3 regions of the Blautia sp. OM07-19 genome follow, and region 3 is predicted to be linked to each of the others. Evidence: riboswitches for the same ligand, from Rfam matches in the RefSeq annotation. Region 3 holds a riboswitch; each other region holds the start of a gene.

Region 1 (7,588 bases), on a different contig from region 3:
TAGCAGAGGATAAAACAGGTTTCTTCACACGGCTTGGATGCTTTTTGGAAGAGAAAATAGAGAGGGGAGATAAGCTTGAAAAAATATAAATTACTTGCGTTGGGATGTGCCCTTTTATTAGGAATGTCCTGTTGCCTGACGGGATGTACCACCCCGGAGAACACAGGGGATACTTCAAAGAAACAGACAGAACAACAGGAAGAGATAAAAAAGGCAGAGACACAGGATATCAACGACGTTCACCTCAGGGATAAGGATAGTCTCTATGAAAATGATGACGAGACGAGTGTTGTGACGATGTATCTCACCGTTTCCCGCGGAAATTCTTCAGAGGGAACGGATCACACCTGGAAGGAGATCAACAGTTATTCGGCCTATGATTATGACAAGATGGGAGTAGACCGTTACCAGACAGCGGCGCTTCTTCAGGTTGGTGATGAGTCAGGTCCGCAGAGAGGGGAGGTTGGATATGGTGAAAATGTGCCGAATGCTACTGTGCAGATCAGAGGACAGACATCAAGCCGTAATGCACAGAAAAACTACAAGATTGAGCTGAAGAAGAACAAAGGAACCTGGCGTGGACAGCGCACAATCAATCTGAATAAACATCAGACAGAGGGAATGCGTTTCCGTAATAAGCTGTCCTACGATCTTCTGAAAGGGATACCGCAGCTGATGTCTCTTAGAACTCAGTTCGTACATTTATATGTAAGAGATCTTACCGAGGGGGACAGCTCAGAATTCCAGGACTATGGATTGTACACACAGGTGGAACAGCTGAACAAGACAGGAATGAAGAACCATGGAATGGATTCGAAAGGACAGTTGTACAAAATTAATTCGTTTGAGTTTTTCCGCTATGAAGATGTAATAAAAAAAGAAGACGATCCGACCTATGACCAGAAAGCCTTTGAAAAGCTCCTGGAGATCAAAGGAAATTCAGATCATACGAAACTGATTCAAATGCTGACAGATCTGAATGATATTTCTCAACCGATTGCGGATATCCTGGATCAATATTTTGACAGAGAAAATCTGACGTACTGGATGGCGTATCAGATACTGACCGGAAATGTAGATACACAGAATCGTAATACATATTTATATAGTCCACAGAATTCGGACACATGGTATCTGATTGCGTGGGATAATGACGGCTCTTTCATGAGAACCGAATACAACATTCAGAATCGTTTCGATCAGGAAAGTTGGGAATGTGGAGTCAGCAATTACTGGGGAAATGTTCTTTTTCAAAGATGTCTGCAGTCCGAGGATTTCCGTGAGGAACTTGACGCGGCGATCCAGGATCTGAGATCCTATCTCAGTGTGGATCGGATCAGTAGTATGATAGAGGAATATCGTACAGTTACTCAGAAGTATTTAAATCAGATGCCGGACCAGATGTATGCACCGTTGACTGAAGCGAAGTATGAAACAATTGCATCGGCAATCCCTTCAGAGGTAGAACAAAATTATAAACTTTATAAGGAGAGCCTGGAAAAGCCAATGCCGTTTTATATCGGAAAACCGGTGATCGAGGGAAATATTTTGAAGTTCAACTGGGACGCATCGTATGACTTTGATGCAGAGACGATCACTTACACAGTTGAACTGGCAAAAGATTATAAGTTTAATGAGATTGTATTTCGTCAGGATAATATTCAAATTCCGGAAGCGGAGACTACAGTTCCGGCAGATGGTCAGTATTTTGTGCGTATCCGTGCGACAAATACATCTGGACAGACGCAGGATGCTTTTGATTATTATGTAACAGACGCTGGAAAGAATTATGGTATGAAATGTTTCTACATTACAGGCGGACAAAACGTTGAGGAAGATATTTATGAGGAATGATTTATCAAAAGAACGCTTCCGTAATGAATGGAAATATCTGATCAGTACCAGTGAGAAAGAATTGCTGGAGCTGAGGATGAAGCATTTGCTGAAAAAGGATCCAAATGCAAAGGGAAATGGTTATATGATCCGCAGCCTCTATTTTGAAGATTATTTCAACAGCGCTTATGCGGAAAAGGAATCTGGTGTCCTGATGCGAAAAAAATACAGGATCCGTATTTATGATTGTAGTGACCGTTCGATCAAGCTGGAGCGGAAGAAGAAATTCGGAAGTTATATTTATAAAGAAAGTGCTCCGCTGACAAAGGAAGAATTCTATAAGATCCTTGATGGAGATTATAAATTTTTGTTAAGCAGTCCGTATTCATTGTGCAGAGAATTTTATGTGGAATGTGTCAGCAATCTCATGCGTCCACGCACGATCGTTGACTATGACCGTGTACCGTGGATCATGGATGAGGGGACAGTCAGGATTACATTTGACAGTGATGTGAGGGCTGCGGTCGGAAGTTATGACATCTTTGATCCGTCCCTTCCGACACTTCCGGTGCTTGAACCGGGGAAACTGGTTATGGAAGTGAAATTCACAGAGATGCTTCCACAGATCGTGCGTGACTTGCTTCCACCAAATGCACAAGAATTCACAGCAGTATCAAAATATGTACTCTGTTATGAAAAATCGCAGTATTTGCATGGGTTTGAATATTGGAATGAAACACAGGAGAGAAAACTATTATGAGTATACAAGATATGATTAAGAAGTCGGTGCTGGAATCCGGCGTATTTGACAGCTTTAATGCACCGAAGATGGCAATTTCGCTGATCATTGCATTGCTTCTTGGAGCGGTGATCTATATGGTTTACAGCAAATTTTATGTAGGGGTAATCTTTTCCAGAAGCTTTGCGGTTACTTTGGTCGGAATGACGCTTCTTACCTGTATGGTTACTCTGGCGATCAGTACGAACATTGTGATCTCACTTGGTATGGTCGGAGCGTTGTCTATCGTTCGTTTCCGTACAGCGGTGAAAGATCCGATGGATCTGCTATATCTTTTCTGGGCGATCACTACAGGAATCACAACCGGAGCAGGAATGTATGTGCTGGCTCTGATCGCGGCAGTTGTAATGATCGCAATGATCTTTTTGTTCTATCATAAGCAGCAGAAGGGCAGGATCTATATCGCAGTGATTCATTATCAGGGAGATGAGGCAGGTGATGAAATTATCCGCAACTTTGGAAAAATGAAATATTTCATAAAGTCAAAGACGATGCGTGGGGAGAAAACAGAGATGGCAGTTGAGGTATTCTGTCGGCAGAATGATCTCGATTTCACAGAGAGGATCCGGAAGATCACAAATGTAGAAGATATTACATTGATCCAGTATAATGGAGAGTATCACGGATAAAATGAAAAGATTATAACTGGTTGATTTATGCGGTAATCACAAGCCGAATAGATTCTTTGAATCGAAGAAAAACGCTTAGTAAGAGCCTTGCTTCGGCAAGGCTCTTATTTTGTGGAAAAGGAGATGGTGTAAAGGTTCCACATCTTGCAGCCAGTGAAATTGTAATAAATAATTTTATGGTGAGTGGTTTGGCGAGCCGATCGATAACTGACAATGCAGGCTGGCATACGCAAAATACACAGATTTTCTATCCAGCAATATTGACGTATGAAAAACTTTATGGTATTTTGTTTTTGATAAAAATAGAAATTATTTAAAGGCAAACCTGCTGAAAGGCAGGGACGCAAAACCAGAAGGGGCTAAAGTCAAAAAGTTTGACCAGGTCAGCCGGTTGCCACTGTTTCCATATCATATATAGAAAAGATGTGAAAACGGAAGAGATTTCGATAACTTTTATACTATACGGATGTGTGATTTTGAAGAAATGTAGTAGGGACACTGGCATATTTTGGCATGTGTTCTTTTTTGTATGCCCAAATGGGTAAGAAAACTGGCAGGGACAGGTTCTCTGTATACAGATAAAAGCAGGATGAAGAAGGCATAAGACGGAGAGAGGATTTTTATAAAATGAAAAATTATGAAGACAAAATATATTCATTAGGTGAGAATGTAACGGGGCAGACACAGGCCATGTTACAGGCCGTACAGAAAACACTGGAAAATAATGGCGGGGTAGGTATAATGACAGGATCTTATGACCAAAACCTGTCTATTTTGTCTGTGAATAATCTGCTGTTGCATAGTACAGGATATACATTCGATACTTTCATGAAACAGACAAAAGGCTCATTGAAAAACTTCTTTTATAATGGGGAAGATATAATGAATCGAGACCGTTTTTCGCAGCTTCACGGAGCAGGGGAAGCACAGATCCTTACTGCGGACGGTACCGTGAATAATGTACGGCTTTATAAAGAGGATGCGACAGATGAAGCAGGCAGACAGATCTGGGTTATGTCCGTACAGGTCAACTGGGATCATGTAAATTTGGCACTGCTCAATGAGGCTATCTATTCCGGCTTCTGGTATTTTGACTGTGACGAAAACAGTGAGATTGTGAATGCAAACTGGAGTCATGAATTCCGAAAAATGCTTGGCTATCATGACACTCTGGACTTTCCGAATAAACTGGAATCCTGGTCAGACCTTCTGCATCCACAGGATAAAGAAAGAGTAATGGTGCAGCTTCAGGCGGCAATTAAGGATAAGACGAACCAGATAAAATACCAGGTAGAGTATCGTATGAGAATGAAGGATAATCAATACCAGTGGTTTCGGGCATCGGCAGAAGTGATACGCCGGCTGGATGGTTCTGCCAGCAGGATTGCCGGGATTTTTATTAATATTGATGCAGAGAAAAAAGAGGCCATGCAGGCACAAAAATCTGCTGCTTTCCACAGGGCTTTTACGAAAGCAGACCTGTGCGAGTATTATGTGAATCTGGAAGCGAATACTTTTGATACCTTTAAGGTTGAACCGTCCCTGATGACAGTCTTTGAACAGAGTCATACATGGGATGAACTGATCCGTCATTTTGTGGATTCCTATGTTGTGGAGACAGATAAGAAGGCGGTATCCGCTTTTTATGACCGTGGTTATGTTGCAGAAAAGCTGAAGGGTCTGGAAACAGAACTGGCTTTGGAGTGCCGCATCACTCTGAATGGTGAAGAACGATGGGTCCGTAATGTGATCATACGTGGAGAGATAGAGGATTCAGAATATGCCATGATTTTCCTGCGGGATATTACAGAGGCAAAGGTGGAGAGCGCACGGCATCTGCAGATGGCAGCGGACAATGCTTCCATGGAGCAGCTGATCCAGAGCATTGTGCGTCTGGTTGACCGTTTTGTTGTCTGTGATCTGGAAAATGACAGATATGAATTCTACAACCTGAATGGACAGATGATATATAAACCTTTGGGATTCTATCATGATTTTCAGATACAGGTTCTTGAAAAATATAAGACACTGGAACCATTGGAAACTATTGATGTTCTGACAGCCCCGGAAAATATCCGGAAAAATCTGAAAAGTGAAAATGATATTTATAAGTTTGAGTACTGCAGCCTGGATGAAAAGACTTATAAAATCGCTTCTTATATTCCTATGGAATGGGAGAATGGAAAACTGATAAAAGTATTGATGGCATCCATGGACGTGACACAGGAGAAGAAAGCAGAGATTGAATCCCGTCAAGCACTGAAAGAGGCTTACCGATCCGCAGAAAATGCAAATCGTGCGAAAACAGAATTCCTTTCCAATATGTCCCATGATATCCGGACGCCGATGAATGCCATTGTGGGTCTGACGGCAATCGCAGGAGCAAATATTGAGAGTCAGGACAGAGTCATTGAGTGTCTCAGCAAAATTACAAAATCAAGCCGTCATTTGCTGGGGCTGATTAATGAAGTGCTGGATATGGCACGTATTGAAAGTGGAAAAATGACGCTGGCACAGGAGGATTTCAATCTGCCAGATCTGGTGGATAATCTTATAACACTCACAAAACCGGTGATTGATGAACATAAACACAATTTAGATATACACATTAATCACATTGAACATGAGAGTGTCTGTGGTGATAGCCTGAGAATCCAGCAGGTATTTGTGAATCTGATGAGTAATGCGATCAAGTATACACCGGATGGTGGGAATATTACTTTTTCCATAGAGGAAAAGCCAAATGGATTTTCGGAACTTGGATGCTATGAATTTACGATTGAGGATAATGGAATCGGTATGTCACCGGAATTCCAGAAAATCATGTTTGATCCTTTCAGCCGCGCAGATGACCATCGGACAACCAGAGTTCAGGGAACAGGTCTTGGAATGGCAATCAGCAGAAATATTGTGAACCTGATGAATGGTAATATTAAAGTGGAAAGCACCTTACATAAGGGAACTAAAATTACAGTAACAATTTATCTGGAACTTCAGGAAAAAGAAAAAGAACAGGACAGAAATCTGATGAATCTGCCTGTTCTGGTTGTGGATGATGATAAGACATGTTGTGAAAGTACAGTTGCCACACTGAAAGAAATCGGTATTACAGGTGAATGGGTTCTTTCTGGCAGGAAAGCTGTTGAACGTTGTTATGCACGTCATGAGCTAAAAAATGATTATTTTGCTGTTATCCTGGACTGGAAGATGCCGGAAATGGATGGCATAGAGACAGCCAGACAGATCCGGAAACGGATAGGTAAAGAAATCACCATTATTGTACTGACATCTTATGAATTCAGCGAGATTGAAGAAGAAGCAAAGGCGGCGGGCATAGATGCTTTTATTGCAAAACCGCTGTTCCGTTCCCGGCTGACGGCTACACTGCGGCAGTTTACTTCAGGAAGAAAAGAAAAAACAGCGAGAAATTATTTGGAGAAGCTGTCAGAATCAGACTACACGGGAAAAAGGATTCTGCTGGTTGAGGATAATGAGTTGAACAGAGAAATTGCTGGTGAAATTTTGCAGATGACAGGGGCAGAAGTGGAAACAGCAGAAAATGGAAAAATCGCAGTTGAAAAAGTGGAAGCTTCTCCGGAAGGATTGTATGATCTTGTTTTTATGGATATCCAAATGCCTGTCATGAATGGTTATGAGGCAACTGCAGCAATCAGGAGCCTTCCGGGTGAAAAGGGAAAACTGCCTATTGTTGCCATGACTGCCAATGCTTTTGCAGAAGATGTACAGCTGGCCAAGAACACAGGCATGAATGGACATATCGCGAAACCATTGGATATGAATAAGCTGAATGATGTTCTGGAAAACTGGCTGTAATTCATTTCCAGGTGTATATAGGAAAGAAAAGAGGCAGACGTACAGTCTGCCTCGTAGTTAATTAATTTCAGCCATAATCTCTACTGAATGAATAGCATGTTTGATTATGGACAATACATTGTGGCAATTGTCATTATCAGCGAGTGAATTCCGGAGTAAATCTTTTGTTTCTACATACGGGTTGGATTTCAGACAGAATAACACAATCGACCGCGGATTAAAGTATGTCGGGATCAATGCCGGAAATATGGATGTGACTGTCGTGTATTCCACAGACGGGCTGAATAAGCGGTTTGGACTGGTGACTCTGGAGGATGATCTGCACTTCTTCCCGGAATACAATGGTGTATATCTGCTCCGTGCAGACCTTTATGAAGATTTTCCGAAACTGGAAGAACATATATATGCGTTAAATTTTTATCCAAAGTCGTGGCGGGTATATGAGATGCGAAGATACCTGCCGCGACTTTATAACTAAGAGCATTCCTGATCA
Region 2 (7,588 bases), on a different contig from region 3:
TGTCCTGCAGGTTGTTCTTTCTATCATGCGTGCAGATGAAGCAATCACGCCAGTATTTGTGATCCTTCTGATCGCAGAGGCTGTTATGCTGATGGCCTCCATCGTTATCATGGCAGTACCGGAAGGTCTTCCGATGATGAACAGCCTGGTTCAGTCCATGAACACAGAATCTATGTATAAGAAAAACATCCTTGTAAGCCATAAGGCAGCTTTTTCTGATTCTGCTTACATGAACCTTCTGTTCAGTGATAAGACAGGAACCATTACCGAGGGAAATCTTTCACTGGTAGAGTTTGTCCTTGGAGACGGAAGAATCGTTGACCATGTCTCACATAATGATTTTCTGGAAGCGATCACTCTGAATAACCTTGCAAAAATCTCTGAAGGTAAAGCGATCGGAAGTAACAACATGGACCGTGCACTTCTGACCTATGCTATTTCGAAGGGTGCTCCGGATAAAGTTGATGCGTCCAAAGTAAAAGAGATCAGCGGATTTGATTCCGAGAAGAAATGTGCAACCGTAGAACTGAATGATGGCACTGTTTACTGGAAAGGTGCAACAGAGAACATCATCAATGACGTAACACATTATATGACAGAAGATGGCAGCATCGCAGAATTTACATCTGCAGAGAAAGCCAAAGTAGAAGAGCAGATGGTCGCACAGGCGAAGAGAACTATGAAACTTCTCTCCGTAGTGAAGATCATCGGTTCCCAGAAGATCCTTCTTGCAGTCCTTTCTCTGCGAGATAACGTAAGAAAAGATGCGATCGAAACAGTTGAAGTCCTGAACCGTGCCGGAATCCAGGTAGTCATGGTTACCGGTGATGCCGAAGAGACCGCCGTTGCGATCGCAAAAGAAGCCGGAATCCTCAAAGATGAAAAGACAGAAGTTGTTCTTACTCATGATGAACTGGAACAGCTTTCTGATGATGAGCTTAAGAAAAAACTTCCGAATCTTCGTGTTGTCAGCCGTGCGAAACCTCTGGACAAGAAACGCCTTGTCACAGTTGCACAGCAGCTTGATGATGTCTGTGGTATGACCGGAGACGGTGTCAATGATGCACCTGCTCTGAAACAGGCGGATATCGGATTTGCAATGGGAGATGGAACCGCAGTTGCACAGGAAGCAGGCGATGTTGTCATCCTGAATAACAGTTTGACTTCTATCAAAGACTGTGTACTGAACAGTAGAACGATGGCAAAATCCGTCGGCAAATTCCTGATCTTCCAGTTAACTGTAAATATCAGTACCCTGTTGATGAACATTCTGGCACCGATCCTTGGCTGGACAGAGCCATTCTCTATCGTACAGATCCTGTGGATCAACCTGATCATGGATACACTGGCAGCTATGGCATTCGGCGGTGAGCCGATCCTGAACCGTTACATGAACGAGCAGCCGGCAAAGAGAAGCGACAATATCCTGACAGGATATATCAAGTCCGCAATTGGTGTAAGTTCAATATTTATCACTCTGGGATCTATCCTGATCCTGGAAAATGTCGGCGGAATCACAACAGCAGTTATGCCGGCAGGATGTTCAAATCCGGATCTGTATGAGAAGACCTTTATGTTTGCATTCTTTATTTATGCGATTATCTTTAACAGTCTGAATACCAGATCTGAGAGATTTAACCTGTTTGAGCATATTGGAGAAAATAAGAGATTTATCCTTGTAATGGGTGCGATCTTTGTTCTTCAGACAGTCCTGATCCAGATCGGTGGAGAAGTCTTCAGCACAACTCCTCTGACACTGAAAGCACTGCTTGTTTCCATGGTTCTTGGAGTACTGATCATCCCTGTGGATATGGTACGAAAAGCGATCATGAGATCTAACAAATAAAAAGAGCTGATTTTGAAATATCCCCTGCTAAAGTGGCAGGGGATATTTTTTTAATCGATTGCAACGCGGATACCGCCGCTGCGTTCAGAAGGCTGAATGATAACAGTTACCGGAATTCCGCCATGCCATTCAAAGGAATAAGATTCGCCAGAAGCCTGTCCGATAAAGGTTTTCCAGTTGACATCTGTTGTGATGCGCGGGTCGCAGGCGCCATTGCCCATCCAGCAGATCACAGCATCCGGATCGACAGAGATCGTATTGTGGGACTGTACATTGCTGAGTGCGATCGGGTTTCCGTCAGTGATGACCGCCACATAAGCTTCGCTTCCAGTTCCGGTAAGTGTGGTGGTAGCAAGACCTTTCTGGGACAAAACGCCGACACCGATGAAGCGGACGCTGTATTTGCAGTCCTGTGTAAATGCAAGCAGGTTTTCGGATTCGACAGAGATCGTTTCGCCCGGTTCCAGTTTATAGACCAGAACATGCTGTGCGCTTTCTGCGTAATAGGTTTCGGATGGACCGTTCATGGTGACTTTGGTAAGAGGAATGTTTTCACCGGTGACGCGGCGCATCAGGGAGCCGAGTGCTGCCTGGGCGAGACTTTTCTGCGGTCCGAGAAGGACTTTTTCGAAGCGGTAATTAGTGTTGCCGCTGCAGTCGCCTGCGATAAAAGCACCGGTCTTGGTGAAGATAACGTCGTTGCCTGTAGTAGTGACTTTGAGTGTCAGTTCGTTTATGGTTTCAAATTTGATCATAAGAGTATCCTCCCGTTAGTTTGTCTCAACGCCGTATAACTGGCAGAGCCCCGCCAGATCTCTGGCGACACCATTTCCGATGGCGTTGAATTTCCATTCTGTATTATGTAAGTAAATCTCTCCGAGCATCATGGATGTGACATTGTCATAATAATCGGTCAGCATGAAACTGTAGATCTCCTGACCGGAATCCGGATCGAGAAGCCGGATATAGGCATCTTTGACCATGCTGAAATTTAGGTGCCGCTCCAGTGCCTCGTTGATCGTAAGGACAAAAACGATCTTCCGTATGGAAGTATTCAGTTTGAAAAAATCAATATCCGCATATTCACGGTCTGCCCCGGAGCCGTTTACATGCAGGGCAACACTTCCGTCGGGGCTCAGTGTCTGTCCGTAAAAAACAAACCAGTCATCGCCGGGAACCTTGCCTGAAGCATCCAGAAGATAAGCGGATAAATCGATATCACACTGAGGGTTAGAGACGTTCCAGCCAAGTGCAACACGCACCTTTGGAAGCTGCCCGACTGTGCCGATACGGACTTTCTGGCCCTTCTGTATGACGTTACGAAGAACCGGGATATCGTGTTTCTGCGGAGCAGAGGATACCGAAGATACTGTCGGAGTTACAGGTGCTGGTTCTGGATGTCGATAAGCCTGTGTTCTTTTGGGATTTTCCTGTACATGGCCAGATGAAGTTTTCTTCAAATTTACAGAAAGAATATTTCCCCTGTGCAGAGCAGGCTGGATCTTTCGCTGGTTAAGTGTAAGAACGTTCCCGGCGGTATATGCCGGTTCGATCTTTGTGGGAATTTGAAACATAGTTTACCTCCCCGTATTTTATTGATACTACATTGTTCACTGTTCTAATCATACCATGTTACACCATGAATTAAAATAAATCAGGTTAACATTTACTTTAACATTTACATTAATTTTTACTTATTTGGATCAAAACCCTTGAAAAAATGCAGAATTTACGTTACCATGAACTTAACTTCATAAAGGCAAAGCTGTGGTAACGCAGTGACGCAAAGCTATAGGGGCCGAGAACGAGCCAGCCAGTTGCAAGAACAGAGAATCCATCTGCTGTCTTGCTTTTTTTATGTAAAAAGCGAAGTCAGCAGTCGGGATTCGGTCAAATTTAACCAAATCAACGGCATACAGAAGGAGAGTGTAATGGCTCGAAAATACACAAAAGAAGAATTAAAAGAAAGACTTCAGCGTTCCATATATAAAGTAGTAGCAGAAGAAGGCATCGAAGGCGTTACCGTCCGTAAAGTATCAAAGGGATGCGGGCTTTCCGACCCGTATATTTATCAGTGTTACAAGGATCTGTTCGATCTGATGGATCCGGAGGTGATCGTGTCCAACATCATCGACAGCACCGTATCTGTAGCAGTCAAAATGCATCTTGGATATATGGACAAGACAGCTCTCAAGGCACGAACGATCTACAAAACAGTATTTGCATTATTGTTCCAGCTTCTGCATATTGATGTGTGGAACAGGGGAATATAAAAGCAGCGAGAGGCTGCTTTTTTGTACTTTTCCGGGTATATTTTTTGGACGTAAAAAAGTACAAAACCACAACATGTTGATAAAAAATATCAAGACACAGCTACAAATTGTATTAAATTAAAAGCATGCGTTAATCGATTGACAACGGCGTATTCCATAGTGTACACTAGCGGCGTGAACAAGGGAGTGTTCACTTGAAACTAATAAGATTCCGGTCTTATTTTTCTTTTGCAAGAAAAGTTAGACGGGACATACGCGGAATAAATCATATATTAGAGAGGTGCAAAATGAAAAACTTTTCACAGTGGGAAGGTTTCAAAGGAAACCGTTGGAAAGAAAAAATCGACGTTCGTAACTTTATCTCAATGAACTACACACCATATGACGGAGATGCTTCCTTCCTGGAAGAACCAACAGAAGCAACAAACAAACTGTGGGGAAAACTTCAGGAACTGCAGAAAGAAGAACGTGCCAAAGGCGGAGTTCTGGATATGGAAACAGAGGTTGTTACATCTCTGACAGCATATGGCCCGGGATACATCGACGAAGATCTTAAAGATCTTGAAACAGTTGTTGGTCTTCAGACTGACAAACCGCTGAAACGTGCATTTATGCCATACGGTGGAATCAAAATGGCAGAGCAGGCATGCGAAACTTACGGATACAAAGTAAGCGACAAGATCAAAGACGTATTCCACAACTATGAATTCAAAACACACAACCAGGGTGTATTTGATATCTACACACCAGAGATGAAATTAGCCCGTCACAGCAAGATCCTGACAGGTCTTCCGGATACTTACGGACGTGGACGTATCGTTGGTGACTACAGACGAGTTGCTCTGTATGGTATCGATGCTCTGATCGAAGGAAAACAGAAAGACTTCGCAGCATGCGACCGTCAGGGTATGAGACGTTATGACTTCCAGCTTCGTGAAGAGATCGCTGATCAGATCCGTGCTCTCAAAGGCATGAAGGTTATGGCTGAAGCATACGGATTTGATATTTCCGAGCCGGCTAAGAATGCAAGAGAAGCATTCCAGTGGCTGTACTTTGGATATCTGGCAGCAATCAAGACTCAGAACGGTGCTGCAATGAGTGTTGGACGTATTTCCACATTCCTTGATGTTTATATTGAAAGAGACCTTGAGAACGGAACTCTTACAGAGAAAGAAGCTCAGGAGCTTGTTGACCACATGGTAATGAAATTCCGTATGGTTAAATTTGCCCGTATTCCTTCTTACAACCAGCTGTTCTCCGGTGACCCGGTATGGGCAACTCTGGAAGTTGCAGGTATGGGACAGGACGGACGTTCCATGGTAACAAAGAACGACTTCCGTTTCCTGCATACACTGGAAAACATGGGACCGGCTCCGGAACCGAACCTTACAGTTCTGTATTCTTCAAGACTGCCTGAAAACTTCAAAAAATATACAGCTGACATCTCTGTACTGACAAGTTCTGTTCAGTATGAGAACGATGATGTTATGCGTCCGGTATGGGGTGATGACTACAGCATCTGCTGCTGTGTATCCGCTACTGAGACAGGTAAGGAAATGCAGTTCTTCGGAGCTCGTGCAAACCTTGCAAAATGCCTTCTTTACGCTATCAACGGTGGTGTTGATGAGAAGACAAAACAGCAGGTAGGACCGAACTATCAGCCGATTACTTCTGAGTATCTTGATTATGACGAAGTAGTTGCTAAATATGACAAGATGATGGACTGGCTGGCTCATCTGTATGTTGGAACACTGAACATGATCCACTACATGCATGACAAATACTACTATGAAGCAGCAGAGATGGCTCTGATCGATACAAAGGTTGACCGTTCTTTCGCAACTGGTATCGCAGGATTCTCTCACGTAGTAGACTCCCTGTCCGCTATCAAATATGCAAAAGTTAAAGCTGTTCGTGATGAAGACGGAATCACAACAGACTTCATCGTAGAAGGTGACTTCCCACGTTATGGTAACGATGATGACAGAGCAGATGAGATCGCAACAACACTGCTTTCTACATTCCTTGAGAAACTGAAACACATCCATACCTATCGTGATTCCAAACCTACTACTTCCATTCTTACCATTACATCCAACGTTGTTTATGGTAAAGCTACAGGATCTCTTCCGGATGGAAGAAAAGCAGGCGAACCGCTGGCACCTGGTGCCAACCCGTCCTATGGAGCAGAGCAGAACGGACTTCTTGCATCCCTCAACTCTGTTGCAAAACTGGACTATGAAGATGCCCTTGACGGTATCTCCAATACTCAGACCATCAACCCTGATGCTCTGGGATATACAGAAGAAGAACGTACAGAGAACCTTGTTCGTGTGCTTGACGGATACTTTGATCAGGGTGCTCATCACCTCAATGTTAACGTATTCGGTAAAGAAAAACTGATTGATGCTATGGAACATCCGGAAAAAGAAGAGTATGCAAACTTCACAATCCGTGTATCCGGATATGCCGTTAAATTCATCGACCTTACAAGAGAGCAGCAGCTGGATGTTATTGCCAGAACCTGCCACGACAGAATGTAATAATGAGTGAAGAAATCAAAGGATATGTCCATTCTCTGGAAAGCTTCGGATCAGTAGACGGACCGGGCGTCAGATATGTGATATTCCTGAGTGGATGTGCAATGCGCTGCCAGTTCTGCCATAATCCGGACACCTGGAAAATGGGAGAGGGGCAGCAGTACACCCCGTCTCAGCTTCTGAAACAGGCTCTTCGCTATAAGAATTACTGGGGTAACAAAGGCGGGATCACTGTGAGTGGAGGAGAACCTCTTCTTCAGATTGATTTCCTGATTGAATTTTTCCGTCAGGCAAAGGCCGCAGGAGTTCATACGACTCTTGATACCAGTGCCAATCCTTACACAGAAAAGGAACCTTTTTATTCCAAATGGCTGGAGCTTATGAAGTATACTGATCTTGTTCTTCTGGACATCAAGCAGATTGACGAAGAAGAACATATCAAGCTTACAGGACAGTCCAACAAAAATATTCTGGCAATGGCACGGAAATTGTCAGATATGGGAAAACCGATGTGGATCCGCCACGTACTGGTTCCGGGAGGCAGCGATAAAGATGAGTATCTCCACAGGCTTGCAGATTTTATCCATACTTTAAAAACAGTGGAGAGAGTCGAAGTGCTTCCGTACCATACACTTGGTGTATTTAAGTGGGAACAGCTAGGAATTCCTTATCCGCTGGAAGGTGTCAGACCACCTTCGAAGGAACGGATCGACAATGCCAGAGAAATTCTGGGAGCGATATAAACCGGTCAGAAGACTGGAAAAGAAAAAGATCTCAATGCCAGTTATGGCAGAGAGGTCTTTTTTTTACCCTTTTTTTGTTGTACAATAATACAATATCTCTGAGAAACGGAGGGATACAATGGCGAAAAAGAGAAAAAAACCCAAGATGGAGTTCCGTTACTACCAGATGCCGGCGGGGAGCCCGAT
Region 3 (7,588 bases):
TTACCAGGCCGAGACGATTTGGAAAAAGTCTGAATATGTCCATGATGCAGACGTTTTTTGAAATTGGCTGTGATAAGACGTTGTTTGATGGATTAAAAATCTCAGAAGAAAAAGAACTGTGTCAGGAATACATGGGTCAGTTTCCTGTGATTTCTGTTAGTCTCAAAGGAGTAGAGGGACAGAATTTTCAGGAAGCACTGGCGGCAATGAAATGGATCATAGGGCAGGAAGCCTTACGTTTCCGTTTCCTTCTTGACAGCAGCAGGTTGTCTGCTGAGGATAAAGAGATATACCGCCAGCTTATAGAAGTAGGGAAGGGCGAAAGTGGCCTTTTTATCATGTCGAATGATACATTAGGTGCAAGCCTGAAGATTCTGTCCGATCTGCTTTGCCGGCATTATGGTAAAGGTGTGATTCTTCTTATTGATGAATATGATGTTCCACTGGATAAAGCCTTTCAATATGGATACTATGACCAGATGGTATCTCTTCTTCGTATAGTATTTGGAAATGTTTTAAAAACAAATTCAAGTCTGTACTTTGCGGTGCTGACAGGATGTCTCAGAATTTCAAAAGAGAGTATTTTTACAGGATTGAATAATCTGAAAACCCTTACGATTACAAATGCACAGTTTGATGAGTACTTTGGTTTCACAGACAAAGAAGTCAGGGAAATGCTGTCATATTATGAGCTGGAAGAACACTATGAAACGATGAAAGAATGGTATGATGGATATCGATTTGGAAAGACAGATGTCTATTGCCCCTGGGATGCAATTAATTTCTGTGATGATCTTCGGGCAGATGATGAGGCATATCCGCAAAATTACTGGTCAAATACCAGTGGTAATGCAATTGTGCATCGTCTGCTTAACAAAGCAGACAGCGTTACAAAGAATGAGATTGAAAATCTGATTGCAGGAAATGAAATCATAAAAGAAATACATCAGGAACTGACCTACAGTGAACTGGATCAGTCGGTGGAAAACTTATGGAGTGTACTGTTTACTACAGGTTATCTGACTCAGAGAGGCCGTGTAGACGGAAGAAAATATCGTTTGGCGATTCCTAACAGGGAAATTCGGGAATTATTTATAACTCAGATCCGGGAATGGTTTCGGCAGACTTCCAGAAATGATACAGGAACCCTGGAAACTTTCTGTCAGGCATTTCCTCAGAAAAATGCTGCAAAAATCGAAGAACTTCTGAATGAATATCTCTGGCATACAATCAGTATTCGTGATATATCCGGCAGAGAGAAAAAGGAGAATTTTTATCACGGGATACTTCAGGGGCTTCTCAGATATAAAGAAAACTGGCTGATAAAATCCAATGCAGAATCTGGAGAAGGCTACAGTGACATCCTTATTGAGATTCCGGAAAGCCGGACAGGAATTATTATAGAGATAAAATATGCAGAAGGTGCAGCATTTGATTTATCCTGCCACAAGGCGGTTGAGCAGATCAGAGAAAAACATTATGATGCCATACTTCTTGAGGATGGTATGGAAAATATCATAAAATATGGAATTGCCTTTTATAAAAAGAGATGTAAAGTGTTATTAGTGTGATAATTAATAAGGTGCCTGTCTTTGGGAAAACCAGATATTTCTGCTGCCGGAACGGCGAGCCAGACACCTGTGATTCCCAGAAAATAAGGAAATGACACAAGACAGATGACCAGGAAAAAGAGTGACCGCAAAAATACGAAAACCGGTTGATGCGAGCTGAAAGGTTTCCGGATCTTTGGTGAATACGGATACAATGGGTCCGGAACCAAGGACAGATAAGATCACCATAACAATGGATGAAAGGAAGGTAAATCTCATAATAATATTATATGTATTTCTGAGACGATCTCTCTGCTGTACACCGTACTGGAAACCAATTACAGGACTGACCCTGATAGAAAGTCCCATATAAAAAGCGTTGAACAGAAACTGCCCGTACAAAAGGATTGTGATGGCGGCGACTCCGGATGCACCGGCCAGCCGGATCAGGATAATGTTGAAGTTAAAACGGTAATGTTTTTCTTGTGCATAGGGGAGCGCTAGAGTATAATAAAATCAGTTTTTGCGGCATAAGTTAACAAACTATAATTTAAATAAGGAAATCGGCAAACCAGATGAAAGTCTGGGACGCAAAGCTACAGGGCCTGTAAAATGGCAGCCAGTTGCATAAAATGAGGTGCACTGTCTGTTTGACAGTGCTTTTTTACGGAGTTATTTCACAGACGTAACAATAATGATTTTATCAGGAAAGAATGAGGAAAATAAAAGTATGAAAAAGGCAAAACGTTGTCTGACAGCAGTGGTGTCAGGTGTGCTTGTAGCAACTGCTGTCTTGTCTGGATGTGGACAGTCAAAGAAAGAAGTATCTAAAAACGATGATCATCTTACCGTTTATCTGTGGGAAAATCGTTTGATGAAAAATATTGCACCCTATGTCCATGAACAGTTCCCAGATCAGGATATTGAATTTATTATTGGTAACAATGATACCGATTTATACAGTTATTTTAAAGAACATGATGAATTACCGGATATCATAACAGTACGTCGATTTTCTGGAACAGATGCACAGGACTTACAGCCTTATCTTATGGATTTTGCTTCTTATGATGTTGTTTCCAAGTATTATTCCTATGCGGTGCAATATTATAAGAATGCGGAGGATGAAATCCAGTGGCTGCCAATCTGTGGTATTCCGCAGACGATCATTGCCAACAAAACACTGTTTGATCAGTATGGAATTAAGATTCCAAAAAATTATGAGGAATATGTACAGGCTTGTCAGCAGTTTTATGATAATGGCATAAAACCGTATTCCATGGATCTTGGGGAAGACTGGTCTAATAATGAAATCATCCAGGCGGCGGCAATCGGTGAGTTTACAAGCCTGGATGGTATTGAATGGCGAAACGGTGCAGAGACTGCAGCTGATGAAGTGAAGTTTGATGATACATTATGGAAACGTATTTTTTCAGAAACCAGTCAGTTTCTTAAGGATTCGCACTTTGGTAAAGAAGATATCAATATTGACGTCGATACAGGAATCCAGATGTTTGTCGAGGGAAAATCAGCAATGTTTCATGGACATCCGACGGTTATGCAGCAGCTACAGAAACAGATGGATGCGGAGCTGATCCGTATTCCTTACTTTTCACAGACATCGGATGAATCCTATGTGTACATGACTCCGTCCTTAAACATTGCATTTAACAAAAACCTGGAAAAAGACCGGGAGAAACTGGATACTGCGCTGGATGTGCTGGATTGTATGATTTCAGAAGAGGGGCAAAAGCTGATTGCGGATGGAAGCGGTGTTATTTCATTGAATACAGATGTTCCAACCATGATGCAGGATGTGCCTGGACTGGAAGATGAAATTAATAATAATGCTGTTTATATCCGATATTCCGCCCAAAAATCATTTGATGCAAGTCTTGAGGCTGTTCACGGATTACTGTCAGGGGAAATGGATGAAACACAGGCTTATGCTACTTTTCGCAGTGTAATGAATCGTAAAGATCCAGAAGAAAAAGCAATCGTGAATTTTGAAAATGAATATTCCATTTCACTGAACGATAGAAATGGCCGTGATGCAGCATCTTCCATTTTAACTATGATCAGAGAAGAAAATGATGCACAGCTGGCTCTGGCACCATATTATTATTTCACTTCTTCTATGTACAAAGGAGAATGCACCAATAGCCGGGTTGGCATGATGACAGCGAAGAGTTCAGATACAGCATTATATTTTACAAAAATTAATGGTAAACAGGTTTGTGAACTCGTAGAAAATTATCTCGCCGAAGCTGATGAGAATTTTTATGTAACCAATAAATACGAATTACCAATTGCATCCGGTATGAAAATGATCGTCAATCAAGCGGAAAGTGGATTTTCGTTAAAGGACTTGACAGTTAATGATAAGAAAATAGACAAAGAAAAGGAATACTCTATTCTTCTTACAGACACCACAATGTCTGTTTTGAAAAAAATAAATCCGAAATGTGAGATTGAGCAGCTTAAAGATACAACATTATCAAGTGCATGGATCGAAGCAATGTCAAAAGGACAGCAGCCGTCAGCACCGGAAGACTATATAGAGGTTGAACAGTAAAAGTGGGGATAGAACAAACGGTAAATAAAAGAAAAAAAATAACAAGGCTGTTGCTTATACTACTTATTATTCTTTTAAGTTTAGCAGGAACAAAGTATCTGGTAAGCGAGTCTAGCAAGTATATCAGCGAAAATGGAAAAAGCAGTATGGGAGCTGTTGTTGAACAGATACAGCAGACCTATGATCTTCAAGTGAGTGGATACTACAACCAGCTGCAGTTGGTTGAGGAATTTTTACTTCATGAGAGGGAGCTGTCTCTTGAAACGGATGTGAACAAAAGTTTCTTTGAAGCATGGGAAAAAGAATCGGAAAGTACACTTATATTCCTTCAGGAAAATGGTCAGGCAATATCAGCAGGTGGAACAAAAATGCGGATTGATATGCCAAGTAAACTTCTGCTGGACTTAAAGAACGGATACAATATTGGAAAACTGGTGCGTCTTGATTATGATCAGAAGAAAAAAGAAGGTTATCTGGTTGCGATTCCATGTCAGGAATACACTATCAATGGAGAAACTTATACGGCAATTGGAACTGTGTATGATCATTCGAAACTGGATTCCATGTTAAAACTGAAAGGTTATCATGGGAAAGCATATTTGTTCATGCTGGATCATGACGGAAATATTACGTATACGAACCAGAGTGGAGATAAATACCTGCGTAATTATTCTTTGTTAAAACATTTAAAAGGGGAACAGGCTATTACAGAAGAAGAGGCTGATTTGTTCAAAAAGAAGTTTGATAACAGAGAATCCGGAGTTGTATTTTTGGGAAAACAGAATCCCTATTATCTGGGGTATTGCCCGATAGAAAGCAACAACACCATTTTGGTATGCATTGTGGCAAGGGGAGTTGTTGACAATGTGCTGACGGATTACCAGAAAACGGTGTTGTTTACAACAATACTCATGGCAGGTTTTATACTTTTGCTTTTTGCCGGATTATTCTACAGTATTTCTAGACTTAGTCTTGCAGATCAAAAAGCAGAATATGAAAAAAGAAATAATGAACTTCATTTACAAACAATGAAGGAAATGGAAGTAGTCAATCAAAAACTGAAAAAGGCAAAGAACGTTGCAACAGAGGCTTTACAGACAGCTGAAAATGCAAATAAGGCGAAAACGGATTTCCTGTCTAATATGTCACATGATATCCGTACACCTATGAATGCAATCATTGGTATTACGTCTTTGATCAGACATGATGCAGGTAATAAAGCAAAAGTTATAGAGTATGCAGATAAAATAGATATTTCATCACAGCATCTGTTAGGAATCATTAATGATGTTTTGGATATGAGTAAGATTGAGGCAGGAAAAACAGTCTTCAAGTATTCTGACTTTTCTATTCTGGATTTTATGCAGGAACTTGACACTATATTTCATTCTCAAATATATGAAAAGCAGCAGACCCTTACAATCATAAAAGAAAATATTCAGCATGAGTGGGTGAATGGGGATCAGATTCACCTGATGCAGATTTTCAGCAACCTGCTTTCCAATGCAGTGAAGTATACCCAGGAAGGTGGGAAAATTCAGTTCTTTGTAGAAGAATGTGAGACAAAGTCATCTGTCTATGCAAAGTACCGCTTTTTAGTCAGTGACAATGGTATGGGAATGTCGGCAGATTTCAAGGATACAATTTTTGATGCGTTTACCCGTGCGGAAAGTTCCCTTACAAACAAAATACAGGGAACCGGACTTGGAATGGCGATTGCTAAGAACCTGGTTGAGGCAATGGGAGGTACCATTGACGTGGACAGTGAATTAGGACAGGGAAGCTGTTTTGAGGTTCTCCTGGATCTGAAAATTGCAGAGGATGGAACGGCTGCTCTGGCGGCACAAGAAGAAACGGATGAGCAGGATGGTAATATCCTTCAAGGAATGAGATTCCTGTGTGCAGAGGATAATGAGCTGAACGCAGAGATCCTGACGGAACTGTTAAAGATTGAAGGTGCGGAATGTACCATCTGTGAAAATGGCGAAGAGATTTTGAGAGCATTTGAACAGTCTGCTCCAGGTGATTATGACATGATTCTAATGGATGTGCAGATGCCTGTTATGAATGGCTATGAGGCAACGAAGGCAATCCGCAGAAGTTCCCATAAACTGGCAAAGACGATTCCGATTATTGCCATGACTGCCAATGCATTTTCAGAAGACATTCAGCATTCCCTTGCGGCTGGCATGAATGCACATGTTTCAAAACCGGTTGAGATGAAGGTGCTGGAAAAGACGATCAGAAGCATAAAATCTGGTGGGGGGGGGTACCGAACCGCAGGTCACTGTACAGTGACAAATGGAAAGTAACCGGACATAGAAGAATCAAAAAGGATAGTTAGGGATAGAAGGAAAATGAAAGGAAAAAGAGTGATTGCAGGCATTCTGCTTGCGGGAATTTTAGCAGTCACCCTGGCAGGGTGTAAAAACACAGATAACACGAAAGAAGAAACCGAAAAGCCAGTCATTACGCTTGGCAGTGACAACTATCCACCATACAATTATCTGAATGAGGATGGTGTACCGACGGGAATCGATGTAGAACTGGCTACAGAAGCTTTCAAAAGAATGGGATATCAGGTGGACGTTGTCCAGATCAACTGGGAGAAGAAAAAAGAATTGGTGGAGAGTGGAGAGATTGACTGTATCATGGGCTGTTTTTCCATGGAAGGGCGTCTTGATGATTACCGTTGGGCAGGACCATACATAGCAAGCCGCCAGGTGGTCGCTGTAAATGAGAACAGTAATATCTATAAACTGAGTGACCTGGAGGGTAAGAACCTGGCTGTTCAGTCCACAACCAAACCGGAAGGCATCTTTCTGAACCGGACGGATGAGAGAATCCCAAAGCTGGGCAATCTGATCAGCCTGGGACACAGGGAGCTGATTTATACATTTCTGGGAAAAGGATATGTAGATGCAGTTGCAGCACATGAGGAATCTATTGTTCAGTATATGAAGGATTATGATGCAAGCTTCCGTATTCTGGAAGAGCCTCTGATGATCACCGGAATAGGTGTCGCTTTTGCAAAAGATGATGACAGAGGAATCTGTGAGCAGATGAGCCAGACATTGGAAGAAATGCGTCAGGATGGCACATCCCTGAAAATTATTGAAAAATATCTGGATGATCCCCAGAAGTATCTGGAGGTGGATGATTTTGGGTATTAAGAGAAAGAAAAGAGAAAAACGAATCCAGCTGTTCGGTGCTCTGATTGGAATCTGTGTGGCTGTAGTATCTCTGTGTTATTTCTTTCACGCAGAAAAAGCGGAAGCAGAGAAAAGAATGGTGGAGATTGTAAACTATGTGAAAGTGCAGTGCTCCACCTACACCCATTTTAATGAATCTTCGGAATCAAAAAGCCTCCTCCGTGCCATTGAAAGTGCCAGACAGATGAGTACAAATATTAAAATGGAAATAGAAAACGGAGGGCAGCTAAGTCGGGATTTCCTGAAAGAAA

The links. Region 3 has a riboswitch for cyclic di-GMP ahead of DXC01_RS16955 (ABC transporter substrate-binding protein). Riboswitches for the same ligand answer to the same signal wherever they lie in the genome.
Positions count from the first base shown of each region.
Region 1: it holds a riboswitch for cyclic di-GMP, as region 3 does, so the genes downstream of both, DXC01_RS00410 (hybrid sensor histidine kinase/response regulator) here and DXC01_RS16955 (ABC transporter substrate-binding protein) in region 3, are expected to answer to the same signal.
Region 2: it holds a riboswitch for cyclic di-GMP, as region 3 does, so the genes downstream of both, DXC01_RS12660 (TetR/AcrR family transcriptional regulator) here and DXC01_RS16955 (ABC transporter substrate-binding protein) in region 3, are expected to answer to the same signal.

Region 1 is NZ_QULA01000001.1:90,854-98,441, forward strand. Features, by position in the region: gene pelG (exopolysaccharide Pel transporter PelG) at 1-89, shown strand, start outside; gene DXC01_RS00390 (CotH kinase family protein) at 76-1,854, shown strand; gene DXC01_RS00395 (polyphosphate polymerase domain-containing protein) at 1,844-2,593, shown strand; gene DXC01_RS00400 (DUF4956 domain-containing protein) at 2,590-3,261, shown strand; gene DXC01_RS00405 (hypothetical protein) at 3,318-3,578, shown strand; cyclic di-GMP riboswitch class I at 3,570-3,660, shown strand; gene DXC01_RS00410 (hybrid sensor histidine kinase/response regulator) at 3,889-7,095, shown strand; gene DXC01_RS00415 (glycine betaine ABC transporter substrate-binding protein) at 7,202-7,573, shown strand.
Region 2 is NZ_QULA01000018.1:53,841-61,428, forward strand. Features, by position in the region: gene DXC01_RS12645 (cation-translocating P-type ATPase) at 1-1,846, shown strand, start outside; gene DXC01_RS12650 (AIM24 family protein) at 1,897-2,601, opposite strand; gene DXC01_RS12655 (TerD family protein) at 2,617-3,420, opposite strand; cyclic di-GMP riboswitch class I at 3,595-3,671, shown strand; gene DXC01_RS12660 (TetR/AcrR family transcriptional regulator) at 3,778-4,119, shown strand; gene pflB (formate C-acetyltransferase) at 4,407-6,662, shown strand; gene pflA (pyruvate formate-lyase-activating protein) at 6,665-7,402, shown strand; gene DXC01_RS12675 (AraC family transcriptional regulator) at 7,521-7,588, shown strand, end outside.
Region 3 is NZ_QULA01000035.1:8,593-16,180, forward strand. Features, by position in the region: gene DXC01_RS16945 (AAA family ATPase) at 1-1,571, shown strand, start outside; partial or broken gene DXC01_RS21530 (MATE family efflux transporter) at 1,575-2,012, opposite strand; cyclic di-GMP riboswitch class I at 2,106-2,181, shown strand; gene DXC01_RS16955 (ABC transporter substrate-binding protein) at 2,281-4,125, shown strand; gene DXC01_RS16960 (ATP-binding protein) at 4,272-6,437, shown strand; gene DXC01_RS16965 (substrate-binding periplasmic protein) at 6,483-7,298, shown strand; gene DXC01_RS16970 (ATP-binding response regulator) at 7,282-7,588, shown strand, end outside.